One region of the Streptomyces sp. NEAU-174 genome, then DNA from elsewhere that is predicted to be linked to it. Evidence: riboswitches for the same ligand, from Rfam matches in the RefSeq annotation. Region 1 holds a riboswitch; each other region holds the start of a gene.
The links. A riboswitch is a leader RNA that binds a small molecule or an ion and turns the genes downstream of it on or off. The one in region 1 is predicted to bind cyclic di-AMP.
Positions count from the first base shown of each region.

Region 2: another riboswitch for cyclic di-AMP. It lies ahead of ACT2CW_RS44745 (LysM peptidoglycan-binding domain-containing protein); the one in region 1 lies ahead of ACT2CW_RS00610 (C40 family peptidase).
Region 3: another riboswitch for cyclic di-AMP. It lies ahead of ACT2CW_RS33740 (M23 family metallopeptidase); the one in region 1 lies ahead of ACT2CW_RS00610 (C40 family peptidase).
Region 4: another riboswitch for cyclic di-AMP. It lies ahead of ACT2CW_RS05110 (M23 family metallopeptidase); the one in region 1 lies ahead of ACT2CW_RS00610 (C40 family peptidase).

Region 1 is NZ_JBQTCE010000001.1:140,432-144,635, reverse strand. It holds gene ACT2CW_RS00620 (hypothetical protein) at 1-75, shown strand, start outside; gene ACT2CW_RS00615 (L,D-transpeptidase) at 196-954, shown strand; gene ACT2CW_RS00610 (C40 family peptidase) at 1,060-2,232, opposite strand; cyclic di-AMP (ydaO/yuaA leader) riboswitch at 2,241-2,426, opposite strand; gene pcrA (DNA helicase PcrA) at 2,585-4,204, shown strand, end outside.
Region 2 is NZ_JBQTCE010000024.1:95,650-99,853, forward strand. It holds gene ACT2CW_RS44735 (FtsB family cell division protein) at 1-272, opposite strand, end outside; gene eno (phosphopyruvate hydratase) at 377-1,657, opposite strand; gene ACT2CW_RS44745 (LysM peptidoglycan-binding domain-containing protein) at 1,868-2,554, opposite strand; cyclic di-AMP (ydaO/yuaA leader) riboswitch at 2,561-2,728, opposite strand; gene ACT2CW_RS44750 (transglycosylase family protein) at 2,984-4,003, opposite strand; gene ACT2CW_RS44755 (cytochrome P450 family protein) at 4,189-4,204, opposite strand, start outside.
Region 3 is NZ_JBQTCE010000013.1:271,002-275,205, forward strand. It holds gene ACT2CW_RS33730 (HPr family phosphocarrier protein) at 1-72, shown strand, start outside; gene ACT2CW_RS33735 (GntR family transcriptional regulator) at 229-984, opposite strand; gene ACT2CW_RS33740 (M23 family metallopeptidase) at 1,266-2,060, opposite strand; cyclic di-AMP (ydaO/yuaA leader) riboswitch at 2,075-2,239, opposite strand; gene ACT2CW_RS33745 (M16 family metallopeptidase) at 2,524-3,906, opposite strand; gene ACT2CW_RS33750 (M16 family metallopeptidase) at 3,927-4,204, opposite strand, start outside.
Region 4 is NZ_JBQTCE010000001.1:1,163,071-1,167,274, reverse strand. It holds gene ACT2CW_RS05115 (aldo/keto reductase) at 1-182, opposite strand, end outside; gene ACT2CW_RS05110 (M23 family metallopeptidase) at 298-1,536, opposite strand; cyclic di-AMP (ydaO/yuaA leader) riboswitch at 1,548-1,682, opposite strand; gene ACT2CW_RS05105 (PP2C family protein-serine/threonine phosphatase) at 2,004-3,404, opposite strand; gene ACT2CW_RS05100 (DUF6227 family protein) at 3,629-4,204, opposite strand, start outside.

The sequences.
Region 1 (4,204 bases):
GTAGAGTCGGCCGCCTTCGGCGCGGTGGGTGCCTTGACAACGGCAAACATCTTCATCGCCGTGCTGTGGACCTGACGAACGAATGTTCTGGGGGTAATCCCACGACAACGCGACACGATCCCGAGGCAACCGTTTGCACTCGCGAGCTGTCTTAGTAAAGAGCGAGGCAGTCGAGAGGAGTGGCCAATGGGGGTATTGGGGGCAGTCAGAAGTCATGGGCGGCGCGTGGGCGTCGCGCTGGGGCTGGCGGGGATGGTGGTGCCGCTCGCGGTGGCCGTCGCCGGTCCGGCGCAGGCTCAGGCGCGGCCGCTGGGCCGGTCGGCCGGCACGGTGACACCGGTGAGCATGGCCGCGTCGTCGTGCACGACCACCGCGGGGCCGTATCAGCGGCAGGCCGAGCGCTTCCTGGGCCGTCCGGTGGACGGGCGGCAGTCGCGAGCGGACTGTCTCGCGATCCAGAAGTTCCAGATCGACCACGGCATCAGTCCGACGATCGGCTACGCGGGCCCGATCACCTCGGGTGTGATGAACCTCATCAGCGCCCAGAAGGCCGCCGGGCACAACCCGAACGCGGCGCGGAAGTGCCCGACCAACAAGGGCCGGATCGCCTGCGTCGACCTCACCCGCCAGCTGAGCTGGGTCCAGGACGGCTCCCGGCTGGTCTACGGACCGGTGCCGGTGCGGTCCGGGCGGGACGGCTTCGAGACCCGCACCGGGCTGAAGAGGGTCTACTGGCGGAACATCAACCACTGGTCGACGCTCTACAAGGTCGCCATGCCCTACAGCCAGTTCTTCGACGGCGGCCAGGCGTTTCATTCGATCGACGGCAGCGTATGGTCGCCGCCCGGCTCCCACGGCTGCGTCAACATGCGTAAGGGCGACGCCAAGAAGTACTGGAGCCTGCTGAAGAACGGCGACGACGTGTACGTCTACGGGCGCAAGCCCGGCACCTGAGGCGCTGGCGGCGCCGCTGAAGCGCTGACGGCGCCGCCGAGCCGATGACGATGCCGCTGCCCGGGGTCCCGGCCCCGGGCAGCGGCATCGTCGGGATCAGGGGGCCTACGAGGGCCGTACGCTCCCGTAGATCGGCATCTCCGTGATCGGCGCCTTCTTCACCACATCGCCCGGCTTCGGCGCGTGGATCATCATCCCGTCGCCGATGTAGAGGCCGACATGGCTGATGTCGTCGTAGAAGAAGACGAGATCGCCCGGCTGGAGCTGCGACGTCGAGACCCGCGTACCGGCCTTCACCTGGTCCCAGGTGGTGCGCGGCAGCGAGATCCCGGCCGACTTCCAGGCCGCCTGCGTCAGCCCCGAGCAGTCGAAGGAGCTGGGCCCGGTGGCGCCCCAGACGTACGGCTTGCCGAGCTGCGCCTTGGCGAAGGCAATGGCCTGGGCCGCCTTGGAGCTGCCTGCCGGGGCCGAGGGGGTGGAGGGCGCCGTCGAACCGGAGCCACCCGCGTTCTGCTGCTCCTGCTCCTGCTGCTTCTTGCGCGCGGCCGCCTCCTGCCGCTGCTTCTCGGCCAGCTCGGCGGCCTTACGGCGGGCCTCCTCCGCCTTCTTCTTCTCGATCGCCGCCAGCCGCGCCTTCTCCTTGGCGGTCAGATTCGCCAGCAGCCGCCGCGCCTCGGTCAGCTTGTCCTGGACGGTCTTCTTCTGGACCTTCAGCTGCTTCTGGGACGCGGTCAGCGAGGCGAGGCTCTCGCTGGCCTTGCCGCGCTCCTTGGCGGCCTTCACCCGCTGCTTCTGGAAGTCGTCGACGGCCTGCTTCTGCCGGCCGGTCATCCGGTCCATCAGATGCGACTGGTCGAAGACGTCCTGCGGATCGTTGGAGAACAGCAGGGTCGCGGCGGAGCGGGCCATTCCGCCGTCGCGGTACTGGGCGGCGGCGTAGTTGCCGAGCATGCGCCGCGCCTCGTTGAGCTTCTCGGTGCGCTGGGCGACGGAGTCCAGCAGCTTGTCGACCTTGGCCCGCTGCTGGTCGGTGCGCTCCTTGGCGGCGTTGTAGCGCTGGGTGGCGGTCTCCGCCTGGTGGTACAGGGTGTCGACCTTCTCCTTCACCTGCTCGATCGACTGGGCGGCCGGCTTGGGGTCGGTGGGCGCGGCGTTGGCCGACTGGGAGAGGAGGGTGACGGATGCGAGGGCGGCCGTGGTGAACCCGACGGCCGTACGGCGGCTGTGACCGGTGAGCGGGGCGGGTATTCGGCTCCGCGGCTTGCGGTGCGACGCCAAGGGAGGCGACTCCTTCCGTGGACCGCCTACCGGGTTAGCTGTCGGGTTCGGGCGGTACGGAAGGCTGCCCTACGGCCGTGTCCGGGCGGCACTGTCCGTGCCGCACCGTTTCGGGCCGATTCACCCCGGTGTTGCGTTGTTGGGTCCCCGGCTCCGGGCGCCTCACGGCGTACCGGACTCGGCGGAGGCAGCCCGTGCCGACGTGGTTCGCCGACGGATCTTCCGGGCCGCCTGACGCAGGACGGTAGCCAACACGTGGGGCTCCTGTGAAGACTGGTGACCGTTTTGCCCGAAACCGTTTCGTGATGTTCGGACGTCGGCTGTCAGTGGGGCGGCCTAGACTCGGGGAGCGATGAGCAGCCTCTTTGACGACAGCTTCCTGGCGGACCTCGGGCCTCCTTCGGACGAGGAGCGGCCACCGCCGCCCGAGGAATCGGCACACCCTGGTCACGGCGGTGCCGAGGACGTGCCGCATCACCTCTTCAGCGGCGATTTCGACGCGCCCGTGCCCCGGGAGGCCCACTACCGGGACGGCGCGGCCCGGCCCGTCGTGGACCCGTCCGCCCTGCTCGAGGGGTTGAACGAGCAGCAGCGGGCCGCCGTGGAGCACACCGGCTCGCCGCTGCTGATCGTCGCGGGCGCCGGCTCCGGCAAGACCCGGGTGCTCACCCACCGCATCGCCTATCTGCTCGGCGCCCGCTCCACCCACCCCGGCCAGATCCTCGCCATCACCTTCACCAACAAGGCGGCGGGCGAGATGAAGGAGCGCGTCGAGGAGCTCGTCGGCCCCCGGGCCAACGCCATGTGGGTGTCCACCTTCCACAGCGCCTGTGTCCGCATCCTGCGCCGGGAGTCGAAGAAGCTGGGCTTCACCTCGTCGTTCTCGATCTACGACGCGGCCGACTCCAAGCGACTGATGGCGCTGGTCTGCCGGGATCTGGATCTCGACCCCAAGCGGTTCCCGCCGAAGTCCTTCAGCGCCAAGATCTCCAACCTCAAGAACGAGCTGATCGACGAGGAGACCTTCGCCGGGCAGGCGGCAGACGGTTTTGAGAAGACGCTGGCCGAGGCGTATGTGATGTACCAGGCGCGGCTGCGCGAGGCCAACGCGCTGGACTTCGACGACATCATCATGACCACGGTCAATCTGCTCCAGGCGTTCCCGGACGTCGCCGAGCACTACCGCCGCCGCTTCCGGCACGTCCTGGTGGACGAGTACCAGGACACCAACCACGCGCAGTACACACTCGTGCGCGAGCTGGTGGGCACCGACACCGAGGAGACCACGGCCGCCGAGCTGTGCGTGGTGGGCGACGCCGACCAGTCGATCTACGCCTTCCGGGGCGCCACGATCCGTAACATCCTCCAGTTCGAGGAGGACTACCCCACCGCGCGGACGATCCTCCTCGAGCAGAACTACCGCTCCACCCAGACCATCCTGAGCGCGGCCAACGCGGTCATCGAGCGCAATGAGAACCGCCGCCCGAAGAACCTGTGGACGGACGCCGGCGCCGGGACCGAGATCACCGGCTATGTGGCCGACACCGAGCACGACGAGGCCCAGTTCGTCGCCGACGAGATCGACCGGCTGACCGACGCGGGCGACGCCAAGGCCGGGGACGTGGCGGTCTTCTACCGCACCAACGCCCAGTCCCGTGTCTTCGAAGAGGTCTTCATCCGCGTCGGGCTGCCGTACAAGGTCGTCGGCGGCGTGCGCTTCTACGAGCGCAAGGAGGTCCGGGACGTCCTCGCCTATCTGCGGGTGCTGGCCAACCCCGAGGACTCCGTCCCGCTGCGCCGGATCCTGAACGTGCCCAAGCGCGGCATCGGCGAGCGCGCGGAAGCCATGATCGACGCGCTGTCGCTGCGCGAGAAGATCACCTTCCCGCAGGCGCTGCGCCGGGTCGACGAGGCGTACGGCATGGCGGCCCGCTCGGCCAACGCCGTCAAGCGGTTCAACACGCTCATGGAG
Region 2 (4,204 bases), on a different contig from region 1:
GCCTTCCGCTCCCGCAGCTTCTTCACGTCCTCGCGGGCCCGCTGGGCCTCGTGCCGCTGCTCGGCGATGTCGGAGCGCTGGGAGATGTACTGCCGCATCGGATAGGCGAGCGCCACGACGAGGGAGCAGACGACCAGCGCGAGCAGGGCGGCCCGGCCGGTCAGCCGGCCGCGGCGGCGCTTGGTGCGCACGCGGTAGACCCGGGCGGCGGCGTGCTCGCCGAGCGCCTTGAGCCTGGTCGCGGTGGAGAACCGTTCCCGATCCGCCGGCACGTCGCCTCCCCGGTGATGACTTCGCTTGGGTAACGCCGTCGAGCGACGCCGTCCCCGGCCACGGTACGGGACCACGGCCGGGGACGGGCGTCAGACGTGTCCGCTCAGCCCTTGAAGCGCGGGAAGGCGGAACGGCCCGCGTACACCGCGGCGTCGTCGAGGATCTCCTCGATGCGCAGCAGCTGGTTGTACTTGGCCACCCGCTCGGAGCGGGCCGGGGCACCGGTCTTGATCTGGCCGCAGTTGGTGGCGACGGCCAGGTCGGCGATGGTGACGTCCTCGGTCTCACCGGAGCGGTGCGACATCATGCACTTGTAGCCGTTGCGCTGGGCCAGCTCGACCGCGTCGAGGGTCTCGGTCAGCGAGCCGATCTGGTTGACCTTGACCAGCAGGGCGTTCGCGGTGTCGCTGTCGATACCGCGGGACAGCCGCTCGGGGTTGGTGACGAAGAGGTCGTCGCCGACCAGCTGGACCTTGTCGCCGAGCTGCTCGGTGATGGTCTTCCAGCCGTCCCAGTCCTCCTCGTTCAGCGGGTCCTCGATGGAGACCAGCGGGTACGCGGCGACCAGCTCGGCGTAGTACGAGGTCATCTCGGCGGCGGAGCGGGACTGGCCCTCGAACTGGTACGCGCCGTCCTTGTAGAACTCGGAGGCGGCGACGTCCAGCGCGAGCGCGATGTCCTGGCCCGGCTGGTAGCCGGCCTTCTTGACCGCCTCGAGGATCAGGTCGAGGGCCTCGCGGTTGGAGCCGAGGTTCGGCGCGAAGCCGCCCTCGTCGCCGAGGCCGGTGGACAGACCGCGCTCCTTCAGCACCGACTTCAGGGTGTGGTAGACCTCGGCCCCCCAGCGCAGGGCCTCGGAGAAGGACTCCGCGCCCACGGGGGCGATCATGAACTCCTGGATGTCCACATTGGAGTCGGCGTGCGACCCGCCGTTGAGGATGTTCATCATCGGCACCGGCAGCAGATGGGCGTTCGGGCCGCCGAGGTAGCGGAAGAGGGGGAGGTCGGACGCCTCGGAGGCGGCGTGCGCGACGGCGAGGGAGACGCCGAGGATCGCGTTGGCACCGAGCGAGGACTTGTCCGGGGTGGCGTCCAGGTCGAACATCGCCTGGTCGATCAGCCGCTGCTCGGTGGCGTCATAGCCGACCAGCTCGGGGCCGATCTGCTCGATCACGGCGAGGACGGCCTTCTCCACGCCCTTGCCGCTGTAGCGGTTCTTGTCGCCGTCACGGAGCTCGAGGGCCTCGAAGGCGCCGGTGGAGGCGCCGGACGGCACGGCGGCACGGCCGGTGCTGCCGTCGTCGAGGCCGACCTCGACCTCGACCGTGGGGTTGCCTCGCGAGTCGAGGATCTCGCGAGCTACGACGACGTCGATGGACGGCACGAGGTTCTCCTTCGTATGGGTCTGCGGTAGCAGCACGAGCCTAACGGGCCGGGAGGGCTGCGCCCCGCGTTCGCCCGCCCCACGAGACAGGGGCACGACACAAAACGCCGGATTCCGGATCAAAATCCAGAATTCCCGCGCATTGGGAAAGCCCCGGCCGGGCGCGCCATAGGGGCGGCACGCCCGGCCGGGGCCCGTCATGACCGTGGCTCAGCGGAGGTGCAGCTGCTGGCCCGGGAAGATCAGGTCGGCCTGCTCCACGATGTCCTTGTTCAGCTCGAAGAGCTTCTTCCAGCCGCCCTTGACGTCGTGAACCTTGGCGATCTTGCCGAGGGTGTCGCCGGACTTGACCTTGTACTCGCCGTCACCCTTCTTGATCGGGCCACGAGTCTGCTGCCGCGCGGCGTGCTCGGGCGCGGTGCGCGGCTGGGCCTTCGGCTGCGCCGGCTGGGCGGCCGGGGCGGACTTGGTGGTCGCCGAGGGCTGGTCCTGCGAGCCGGAGGGCGCGGACGGGGCGGAGGGGCTGCCGCCGGAGGTCAGACCCTTGCCGCAGACCGGCCAGGCGCCCTTGCCCTGGCTGCCCAGGACCTTCTCGGCGATCTGGATCTGCTGGGCCTTGCTGGCCTTGTCCGCGGTGGAGGCGTAGGCCGTGCCGCCGTAGGCGGCCCAGGTGGAGCTCGAGAACTGCAAGCCGCCGAAGTAGCCGTTGCCGGTGTTGATCGACCAGTTGCCACCGGACTCGCACTGCGCGACCTGGTCCCACTGCGAGGTGGTGGCCGCGGAGGCGGAGGTCGCCCCGATGAGCGGTGCCGCCACGGCGGCACCGGCGAGACCGGTGAGCGCGGCGATACGGGTGGCCTTGGAGGGGCGGCGGTGCTTCCCGTTGGACTTGAGCATTTTGGTTCGTTTCCTCACCGACGCCTACGAGGTGAGCTGTCGGGTTCGGACGTGAGTTGCCCGGCCGGTCGCGATGGTCGCTCCCGGCTTCACCCCTAGCCGACAAGCCCGTATCCACAGGCCACTCGGCACCTACCTTGGGTCCCCCGCTCCTGCCTTCGGCGCTGACGCGTCGGCTTCCCCCCGACCGCCGGCAGGATTCGGCGTGACGATCGACGGTGCCCGCGGTGGCGAGCGGAAAGACGTTAAACACACCTGCCAAGAACGTTCAAACACCCCAAGGGCAGTGAATGGGGCTGTAATTGATCTCACCCGGCCCACATCGGCGCAGGTGGGGCCGGGTGAGGAGGGATCGGACACGAGGTGCGCCCCGGAAAATGTGACGAGATGTATGTCTCACCGGGTCCAGATCGGGCAATTCCCCCCGAATCACTGCTCCCTGATGGTGAGGTCAAGTCGCTGACCAGGGATGATCAGATCGGGGTCGGTTCCGATGAGGTCCTCGTTGGACTCGTAGAGCCCTTCCCAACCCCGGGACACATTCTGGTGCTCGGCGATCCCTGACAGGTTGTCACCGGGGCGAACAGTGTAATCGTCGTCCGTGGAGCCCGCGTCGCGGTCCGAAGCGCCGCGCGAGGCATGGCGCCCGGAGGGCCGTGCGCTCCCCGCGTCGCCGTCGTCGGCCCCCTCCCCGGCGTCCGGGGAGCCGCGGTGGCGGCCGGAGGGCGACGGGTCGGCCGAGGGGGTCCTGGAGTCGTCCGACGCCGAGGGGCGGTCCGAGCCCGAGGGGCCGTCCGCCTCCGAATCGTGCGCATCCGAATCGTCCGCCGCCGGGTCGTCCGAGGCGGAGCCGTCCAACCCGTCGGGGGACTTGGAGGTGTGGGGCGCCTCCGTACCCTCGGCCGACCCGGACGCGTCCGGCGCGTCCGGCCCGTCGGCGCCGTCGGACGTCCCCGAACGGTCGGCGTCCGAGGAGGAGCCGTCCCGCCCCCGGTCCCCCGGGTCGTCATCGCCGCGGCCCGTCCCCGGGTCCGAGGTGGCCGTGCTGCCGGGGTCCACATCGGGGGCGCCACCGCCGTCGGTGAGCCCGGCGCCCAGCGCACAGCTCGGCCAGGCGTCGGGGCCGCGGTCGCCCAGGATCGCCTCGGCGACGGATATCTGCTGGGAGCGGCTGGCCAGGTCGGGGCGCGGGGCGTACTCCGTGCCGCCGTACTTCTTCCACATGTCGAGGGTCAGCTGGAGCCCGCCGTAGAAGCCGTTGCCCTCGTTGGCGCTCCACATACCGCCGCTCTCGCACTCGGCGACGTGATCCCAGGTGGCGGTCTGGGCGGCCTGTGCGCCGGCCGCCCCGAAGAGGGGTATGGCGAGGCCCGCTCCCGTGACCCCCGCCGCGACGATGATGGCCGGGGCCTGACGGGGGCGACGGTGTCGACCATTACCGGAACGCATGCGATTGACCTCTCCTATGGCGCTATGGCCCTATGGCGACAAGGTTTGCCGGTGAACATAGCGAGGGCACTCGATCATCACAAGGCGATGTATCCCAGGTCACGCCAAGGTCACACGGCTGATCATTCATCACCTATGTCCGCCCGTACGGGCCTTGGGGCTCTCGGCCGCCCGTTTCGCGGGGCTCAGCCGTCCGCGGAA
Region 3 (4,204 bases), on a different contig from region 1:
GCCGAGGTGGCGCTCGACCGTCTGGCGAAGCTGGTGGCGGAGGGGCTCGAGGAGCTTCCCGAGACCGTCTGACCCCGGGCGAGCCCTGCCTGGAATTCCCTGGTGATTCCCGGAGTGATTTCAGGGATTCGGCACGGCGGGGCCGCGGTGGCCGTAATGGTCACCGCAGCCCCGCCGTTTTCATGTTTCCGCGTACAGAATTCCCAAGAGTTGTATACGGGAGCTCTGTTAATTCCGGCCGCTCGCCGTGTTGACGGAATGTTTCGAAGTCCTCACCGGAATCGGGCGGCGCAGCCGGTATTCCGACAGCGCGCGCTCGGTGTGCGCGGTGGCGAGCGCCCGCGCGCGGTCGGCGTCGCCGCGCGCCACCGCGTCCACCAGCGCGCCGTGCTCCGCCCAGGACTCCATGGCCCGCGCGGCCGGGTCGGGGCGCACGGCGCCCTCGGGGGGCGCGGGCCGCGGGCCGGGAGCGGCCGCGTACACCCACGCGGTCTTACGGCGCAGCTGGACGAGCAGCGCGGCCAGGCTCGGGCTGCCGGACGCCTGGGCGAGCGTCTCGTGGAACCAGTCGCCCAGCGGCCGCAGTTCGCCGAGCTGACCGCCCTGGGCCCGCTCCCGGCCGAGCCGGACCAGTCCGCGCAGCACCTTCAGATGGGCCTCGGTGCGGCGCTGTGCGGCCCGTGCGGCGCCCAGCGGCTCCAGCAGCGCGCGGATGTCCAGCAGATCGGCCGCCTCGCGCTCGGAGGGCTGGGCGACGCAGGCCCCCGCGTGCCGCCGGGTGGTCACAAAGCCCTCGGACTCCAGGGTGCGCAGGGCCTCGCGGACCGGCACCCGGGAGACGCCGTAGCGCCGGGCGAGCAGTTCCTCGGTGAGGCGGCTGCCGGGCTGATACGCACCGGAGACGATGTCGTCGCGAATCGCCGCGCAGATCGCGTGTGCCGAAATCCGGCGACCGCCCTGGACCGCGTTCGTATCCCCGCTCATTTACGGTCCCGCATTGTCGAACCTCCGCCTTAACGCCCGCGAAACTAACCATGGAACGCGCGTTGACAGACTCTATTCCACGCGGCCGCCATTTCCGATGGCGGGAAGCATTTCATGGATATTTTTTGGTCAGCCGGGCGGTGGCACGCCGAAGGCCCCGTCCGGCGGACGGGGCCTTCTCGGAAGTCTCACGGGGTCTCGGAATCCCGGGATCCCGGGATCGTGGGACCCGCGCGGCGTTCGCGCCGGACGCGCGACGGGTCAGACGTTGACGCCGTGCGTCAGACGTTGACGCCGTGGTTACGCAGGTACGACAGCGGGTCCATGTCCGAGCCGTAGTCCGGGCTGGTGCGGGCCTCGAAGTGCAGATGCGGTCCGGTGACGTTCCCGGTGGCGCCCGACAGGCCGATCTGCTGGCCGGGGGTGACCTTCTGGCCGACCGAGACGCTGATCGACGACAGGTGGCCGTACTGGGTGTACGTGCCGTCGTTCATCTTGATGACGACATTGTTGCCGTAGGAGCCGCCCCAGCCCGCCTCGACGATCTCGCCCATGCCCACGGAGTGCACCGTGGTGCCGGTGGAGGCGTGGAAGTCGATACCGGTGTGGGTGCCGGAGGACCACAGCCCGCTGGACGCCTGGTAGCCGGTGGAGACGTAGGAGCCGCTGATCGGCGACACGAAGGTGTTGAGGCGCTTGCGCTCGGCCTCGCGCGCCGCGCGCTCCTTGGCCTCGCGCTCGGCCTTGGCCTTCTTCGCCGCGGCCTCCGCCTTCCTGGCGGCCTCCTGGCGGGCGATCGCCTCTGCCTTGGCCTTGGCGGCGGCCTGCTCGGCGGCGGTCTCCTGGGACTGCGCCTGGGCCTCGATGTGGTCCGCGATCCCGTCGCCGATCACGATCGCCTGGGTCAGACCGGTCTGCTGGGGATCGGGGGCCCCGTCGGCCGCGAACGCCTGTCCGGTGATCCCGGCGACCACACCCGAGGCGACGGTCGTGATGCCCACGACGTTGGCGCTCGTGCGGATGTTGACCTTGGTGGTGCGGCGGTGCTTCCCGGTGGCAGTGCGGGTGGACGCCATACTGAGGCGCACTCCTTTCCTTCCTTCTCGCCTACCGGGTTAGCTGACGGGTTCGGAGCAGGAAGGTCTCCTACGGACCCCTCCCCCGGCCGGGGAAGGCGCCCGATTCACCCCTGGGGACGTGTTGGGTCCCCGGCTCCCCTGGCTTGCGCCGTACGGGGACTCGGCGATGACTGTCCGGTGCCGCGGGTGCGGCGGGTCGCTGGCGAACAGCCGGACTGACGCTAAACGGGCTCGCTTTCGATCACCAAACGGTTCCGGTTTTTTGTTGCTCTCCCCACAAACCAAACAAGCAGTCAATCCTATAAATCGGGCATGTCGGATGGACTCCGGCGCCCTTCCGGGGCCGGGGTCCCTCCGCCGCCGGCTCATGGACCGGAGGCCCACCGGACCGTCCGCGGGACCGTCAGCGAGTCGGCCGGACCGGTGGTTCAGCGCACGGATCCGGCCAACTCTCCCCGCCTCAGTTGGAGATGACGCTGACCTCGCCGATGCCCAGCGCCCGGACCGGCTCCTCGATCGCCGAGGCGTCCCCGACCAGCACCGTGACCAGCCGGTCCGCCGGGAAGGCGCTCACCACCGCGGCGGTGGCCTCCACCGTGCCGGTCTCCGCCAGCCGGGCGTACAACTGCGCCTGGAAGTCGTCCGGAAGATGCTGCTCGACCTGGTCCGCGAGGGTGTTCGCGACGGACGCCGCCGTCTCGTACTTCAGCGGGGCGACGCCCACCAGGTTCTGCACCGCGACATCGCGCTCGTCGTCGGTCAGCCCCTGCTCCTTCAGCGTGCGCAGCACCTTCCAGAGGTCGTCCAGCGCGGGGCCGGTGACCTCGGTGGCCACCGAGCCGCTGATCGCCAGCATCGAGGCGCCCGAGGAGCCGCCCGTGGGCGACGGGGGCCCGGAGCGCAGCACCTGGCCGAAGGCGCGCACCCCGTAGGTGTAGCCCTTCTCCTCGCGCAGCACGCGGTCGAGGCGGGAGGTGAGGGTGCCGCCCAGGCAGTACGTGCCGAGCACCTGCGCGGGCCAGACCCGGTCGTGGCGGTCGGCGCCCACGCGCCCGATGAGCAGCTGGGTCTGCACCGCGCCCGGCCGGTCGACGATCACCACACGGCCGGTGTCGTCCGCGACGATCGGCGGAGCCGTGCGCGGCGCGCCCGCCCCGCCCGTCCAGGCGCCGAGGGTGTCCGCGAGCGCCCGGTCCAGGTCGACGCCGCCGAGGTCGCCCACGATGACGGCGGTGGCGGTGGAGGGGCGGATATGTGCCTCGTAGAAGGCCCGCACGGCCGCGGCGTCGATGCCCTCGATGGTCTCCTGGGTGCCCTGGCGCGGCCGGGACATCCGCGACTCGGCCGGGAAGAGCTCCGCGGAGAGGGCCATCGAGGCGCGGCGGGCCGGGTTGGCCAGCTCATGGGGGATCTCGTCCAGCCGGTTGCGCACCAGCCGCTCGACCTCGCCGTCCGGGAAGGCGGGGGCGCGCAGCGCGTCGGCCACCAGACCGAGCGCCTTGGGCAGCCGGGAGACCGGGACCTCCAGGGAGACGCGGACGCCGGCGTGGTCGGCGTGGGCGTCCAGCGTGGCGCCGCAGCGCTCGAGCTCGGCGGCGAACTCCTCGGCGTCGTGCTTGTCGGTGCCCTCCGACAGGGCGCGCGCCATGATCGTGGCGACGCCTTCGAGCCCGGCCGGCTCGGCGTCCAGCGGCGCCTCCAGGTTGATCTCCACGGCGACGACCTGCTGGCCGGGGCGGTGGCAGCGCAGCACGGTGAGGCCGTTGGGCAGCTCACCGCGCTCGGGGGCGGGGAACGCCCACGGCCTGGGGGCGCCGCCCTTGGGCTGCGGGTGGAAGGTCATGGTCGCGGTGACGGCGTCGCTCACTGGGCCGCCTCCCCTTCTGCGTCGGTCTCGGCGGCTTCGGCGGTGTCGGCTGCGTCCTCGGCGCCCTGGACGGGCTCGTAGACCAGCACGGCGCGGTTGTCGGGGCGCAGCCGCGCCGCGGCCACGGCCCGCACCTCCTCGGGGCTGATGTCGAGCACCCGCTCCACGGCGGTCAGCGCCAGCTGCGGGTCGCCGAAGAGCACCGCGTAACGGCAGAGCTCGTCGGCCCGGCCGCCGACCGTGGCCAGCCGGTCCAGCCACTCGCGCTCGATCT
Region 4 (4,204 bases), 1.0 Mb from region 1:
TCGTTGCCCGGTACCCAGGCGGAGTAGACATCGGCGGTGTCGATGAAGTTGCCGCCCGCCGCCACGTAGGCGTCGAGCACCCGGAAGGACTCGGCCTCGTTCGCGGTCCAGCCGAAGACGTTCCCGCCGAGGGAGAGCGGGAAGACGGACAGGTCACCGATCTTCTGTGTGTTGTCAGCCATACGTCTCTACAACGGTTGGCCGGGCGGGGTTGTTCCGGCCCCGGCCCCATCGATCGGCACCTGAACCGGCGGCCCTGGCGTCAAGGGGGGAGAGAGCGCCAGGGCCGCCGGGGTATCAGGGGTTCAGCCCGTGCTGGCGCAGCCAGGGCATCGGGTCGATCGGCGAGCCGCCGCCCGGCCGGACCTCGAGGTGGAGGTGCGGGCCGGTCACATTGCCGGTGGCGCCGACACGGGCGATGACATCGCCCGTCGACACCTTGCCGGAGGTGACCACCATCGAGGACAGGTGGCAGAACCAGAGCTCGGTGCCGTCGCTCATGGTCAGCACGATGCGGTAGCCGTACGAACCGGCCCAGCCCGCCTGGGTGATGGTGCCGCCGTGCACCGCCTTGACCGGGGTGCCGGTCGGGGCGGCGAAGTCCTGGCCCGTGTGGTTGGCCGACCATATGTCGCCCGCCTGGCCGAAGCTGGCGGTCAGGGTGTACGAGGCGACGGGGAGGGTGTACTGGGCGGCGAGCCTGGCCTGGCGCTCGGCCGCGGCCTTCTTCTCGGCCGCCTCCTTCGCCCGCTGCTCGGCGGCCCGCTTCTCCGCCTCGGCCTTGGCCTTCCGCTTGGCGGCCGCCTCCGCGGCCTGGTCGGCCGCCTTGTCCGCGGCGGCCCTGGCCTCCTTGGCGGCGGCCTGCGCCGCGGCGGTGCGGCTGTCCTCGTCCGCCGCGTTCTGCTGGTTCTCGGCCTGCTGGAGGATGCGGGCGCGGAGCGCCTCGCCCGCGTCGGTGGTGCCGCGCTGCTCGTCCTCGCTGGTCAGACCGGCCTGGGAGAGCGGGGCTGCGGCGGTCTGCGCGCCGCTGCTGTCGTCCGACGCCCAGGAGCCGATGCCCGGCAGGTCCTTGGCGGCGGGCAGGCTGGCCTTGACCTGATCGGCGACATGGCCGAGGTCCGGCATGGATATGGGGAGCTGGGGACGGTCCTTGGCGCTGGCCATACCGCCCGCACCGACCGCCGCGATCACGCCGACCCCGAGGACGGCGCCGCTGCGCGCCATGGTTCCGCCGCGCTGCTTGGCCACGCGGTGCCGGCCGCGTACGGGAGCGATGGACTCCTCGGTGGGGTTCCACTCCTCCCAGGTCTCGGCCTCGAATCCGGCACCCGGGCCCTCGGAGGCGCCCTCATCCGCGTAGCGGTCGTCGGGGGCGAAACCGTATGGGTCGTATGAGTCGTCGGGGGCGAATCGGCCGTCCCCTGAGCTCATCCCGCCACCGGCGTCGAAGCCGGGGCCGTAGGCGGTGGCGGTCCCCAAACCGCCTCCCCGTGTGCGATACGGGGCCTCGGCCAGGACAGACCTGTTGGACGCCACGGAGGCGCACTCCTTTCCTTCCCTCTCGCCTACCGGGTTAGCTGACGGGTTCGGAGCAGGAAGGTCTCCTACGGGTCAGGTTCGACCCGATTCACCCCAAGGTGTTGGTTCCCCGGTTCCCTTGGTGCTGCTGGTGGTGCGGTACTGCCGCTGTGCGTACGGGATTCGGCGACGGCGCACGGTGCCGCCCTTGCGACGGTTGTGACGACCGCGCTGCGTTATCGAACGTTAATAGAGAGCGCGATGTGATTCCAAGCTGTTCCGAGGAATCCGCGCACCTTTGGCATGAACTTAGCGCTCAAGGAGGGACAGATGGGGGCGAGTCGACGCGCGGGGCAAGAGTTGGCAAAACCGCATACGGATCGATCGTGCATCAATTGTTATGCGGAGGGAGCTCGGTCGGTTACGCAGGGTGTGCGGTGCGGTGCGCCGGGGTACGGTGCGCCGGGGTACGGTTGGCCGGTCGGCTAGGAGGGCGTGGGGTTCGGCCTGTTATCGCCCCCACCGGGGCCCCCACCGCTCTCTCGCCCGTTGTCCCGCCTGTTGTCCCCGTTGTCCCGTCCATTGCCGCGGGCCCGCGTCCGACGGACCGCCAGCAGCGCCATGTCGTCCGACGTCCCGCCACCCGTATGGCGCTCGACATCGGCCACCAACACGTCCAGCAGCTCCTGCGGACCGGCGAAGCGGCGGCCGCGCAGCCGCTCCTCCGGGTCATAGAACTCGCCATGGCGGTCCCGGGCCTCCGTGACCCCGTCCGTGAACAGCAGCAGCGTCTCGCCCTCCGCGAACGCCAGCTCCATCACCCGGTCCGGCCAACCCGCCAACTCCCCCATCCCCACCGGCAGCGCCGACGCCTCCGGCTCCAGGGCGCGCACCGCGCCGCCCTCCTCCAGGAGCAGCGGCGCCGGATGGCCGCGGTTGATCAGCCGCAGGGTGGAGCCGCCACGGGGAATTTCGGCCACCACGGCCGTCGTGAACCCCTCGGCCACCTCCAGGTCGGCCCGCCGGGCACCCTCGCGCTGCAACGCCCGCTCCAGGCGGCCCACGAGCGCCTCCAGGGTCGTCTCCTGCTCCGCGGCCTCCCGGAAGCAGCCCAGGAGGATCGCCACGACCTCCACGGCCCCCAGCCCCTTGCCGCGTACGTCCCCGACGGTCAGCCGTACGCCGTGCGGGGTGTCCTGGACCGCGTACAGATCACCGCCGATCGCCGCGTACTTCTCCGCCGGTACGTAGCGCGCGGCGATCTCCAGCCCGGCGAGCCGGGCGGGCGGCGCGGGCAGGACGGCGCGCTGGGCCGCCTCCGCGACACCGCGCGCCGAGGCGAGCCGGTGGTGGCTGCGGCGTACGACGCGGTTGATCACCACCGCCAGCACGGTCACGGTCGCCACCGTGATGATCTCGGTGGCCGCCTGGGTCGGGTCCCTGACCCCGTGCAACTCCGCCAGCAGACAGGTGGTGAGGACGGCGACGACGGCCGTGCCGATGGTCTGACGCAACGGTAAGAGCGCCGCGGCGACCAAAGGGGCGGCGGCGAAGAACGGCGAGGCGGTGTAGCCGGGCGGGGCGGCCAGGTCGAAGGCGATGCCGCCGAGGACGAGGACGGCGGGGACCCAGCGGGCCATACGGCGGCCCGGGGGCTCCTTACCGTTCTCATCGGCCGGAGCGGGCCCCGCGGTGGGCCCGGCGGACGCGTCGGTGGCGGCACCCGCCGCGGCACCGGCCGCGGCACCGATGTCGATGAGCGTACGGACGCGGGTGGTGGGGCGGCGGCGGGCGAGCGGGCGGGTCAGCCGGGGCCAGGCCGTACGCCGCTCCGTAACGCCCTCCGTACGGGCGCCCGTACGAGCCCTGCTCCCTCGCACCCGCACCGGCTTCTCTCGCTTCCCTGGTCCGCGTCCCGCCGCCGTCACGGCGTCCCGCCGCCGTCACAGCGTTACGGCGGCATCGTCGTCACGGGGTCACCGTCGTCACCAGGCTTCCGGCTGACGGGCCGCCAGGCGAGCCGGTGTCGGCCAAGCGGGTGCTCGGTGGGTGGGATGGGAAGGATGGGGATGGGAAGGGTGGGGATGGGAAGCGTCAGATACCGCGCACGTCAGAGGTCGACGCCCAGCGCGCGGGCGTGGCGGTCCGCCGCGAGCTCCGCCGAGACCTCGTCGAGGTACACCTCGCACACCAGCCGGCCGTCCCGGGTCAGGTTGTGCTCCAGCTCCCACAGCACGATCTCGTCCCCTCCGGCGAGGAGGAAGGCGTGCTCATAGAAGCGGCACCAGGTCGCGTCGGGACCGCCGGAGCGGCGCCGGGGCTTCGGCGCGAGGGCGATGTCATGGGCGAACGCGGTGGCCAGCAGCCGCTCGGTGTCCTCGCCCGGGCGGTCGGGGTTCTCCGCGCGGCGCAGGACGCGACGGGCGTGGTCGGCCGAATTGTCGGCCACATACGCACGGGAGTTCTCCACCGGCTCGGCCGTGTGCAGCAGCTGGTCCGGGAGCCACAGCGGTAACCCGTCGAGCTCCTCCCAGCGGGCGCCGCCGAGGCGCTCGTGGACGCGGCGCTCGGCCAGCGTCAGGGCGTCCTCGTCCGCGTAGAGCTCGTACAGCGGGCGGCCGCCCTCGCCCGTGTTGTGCTCCAGTTCCCACAGCAGCAGGCTGCTGCCGTCGGGGAGCAGGAAGAC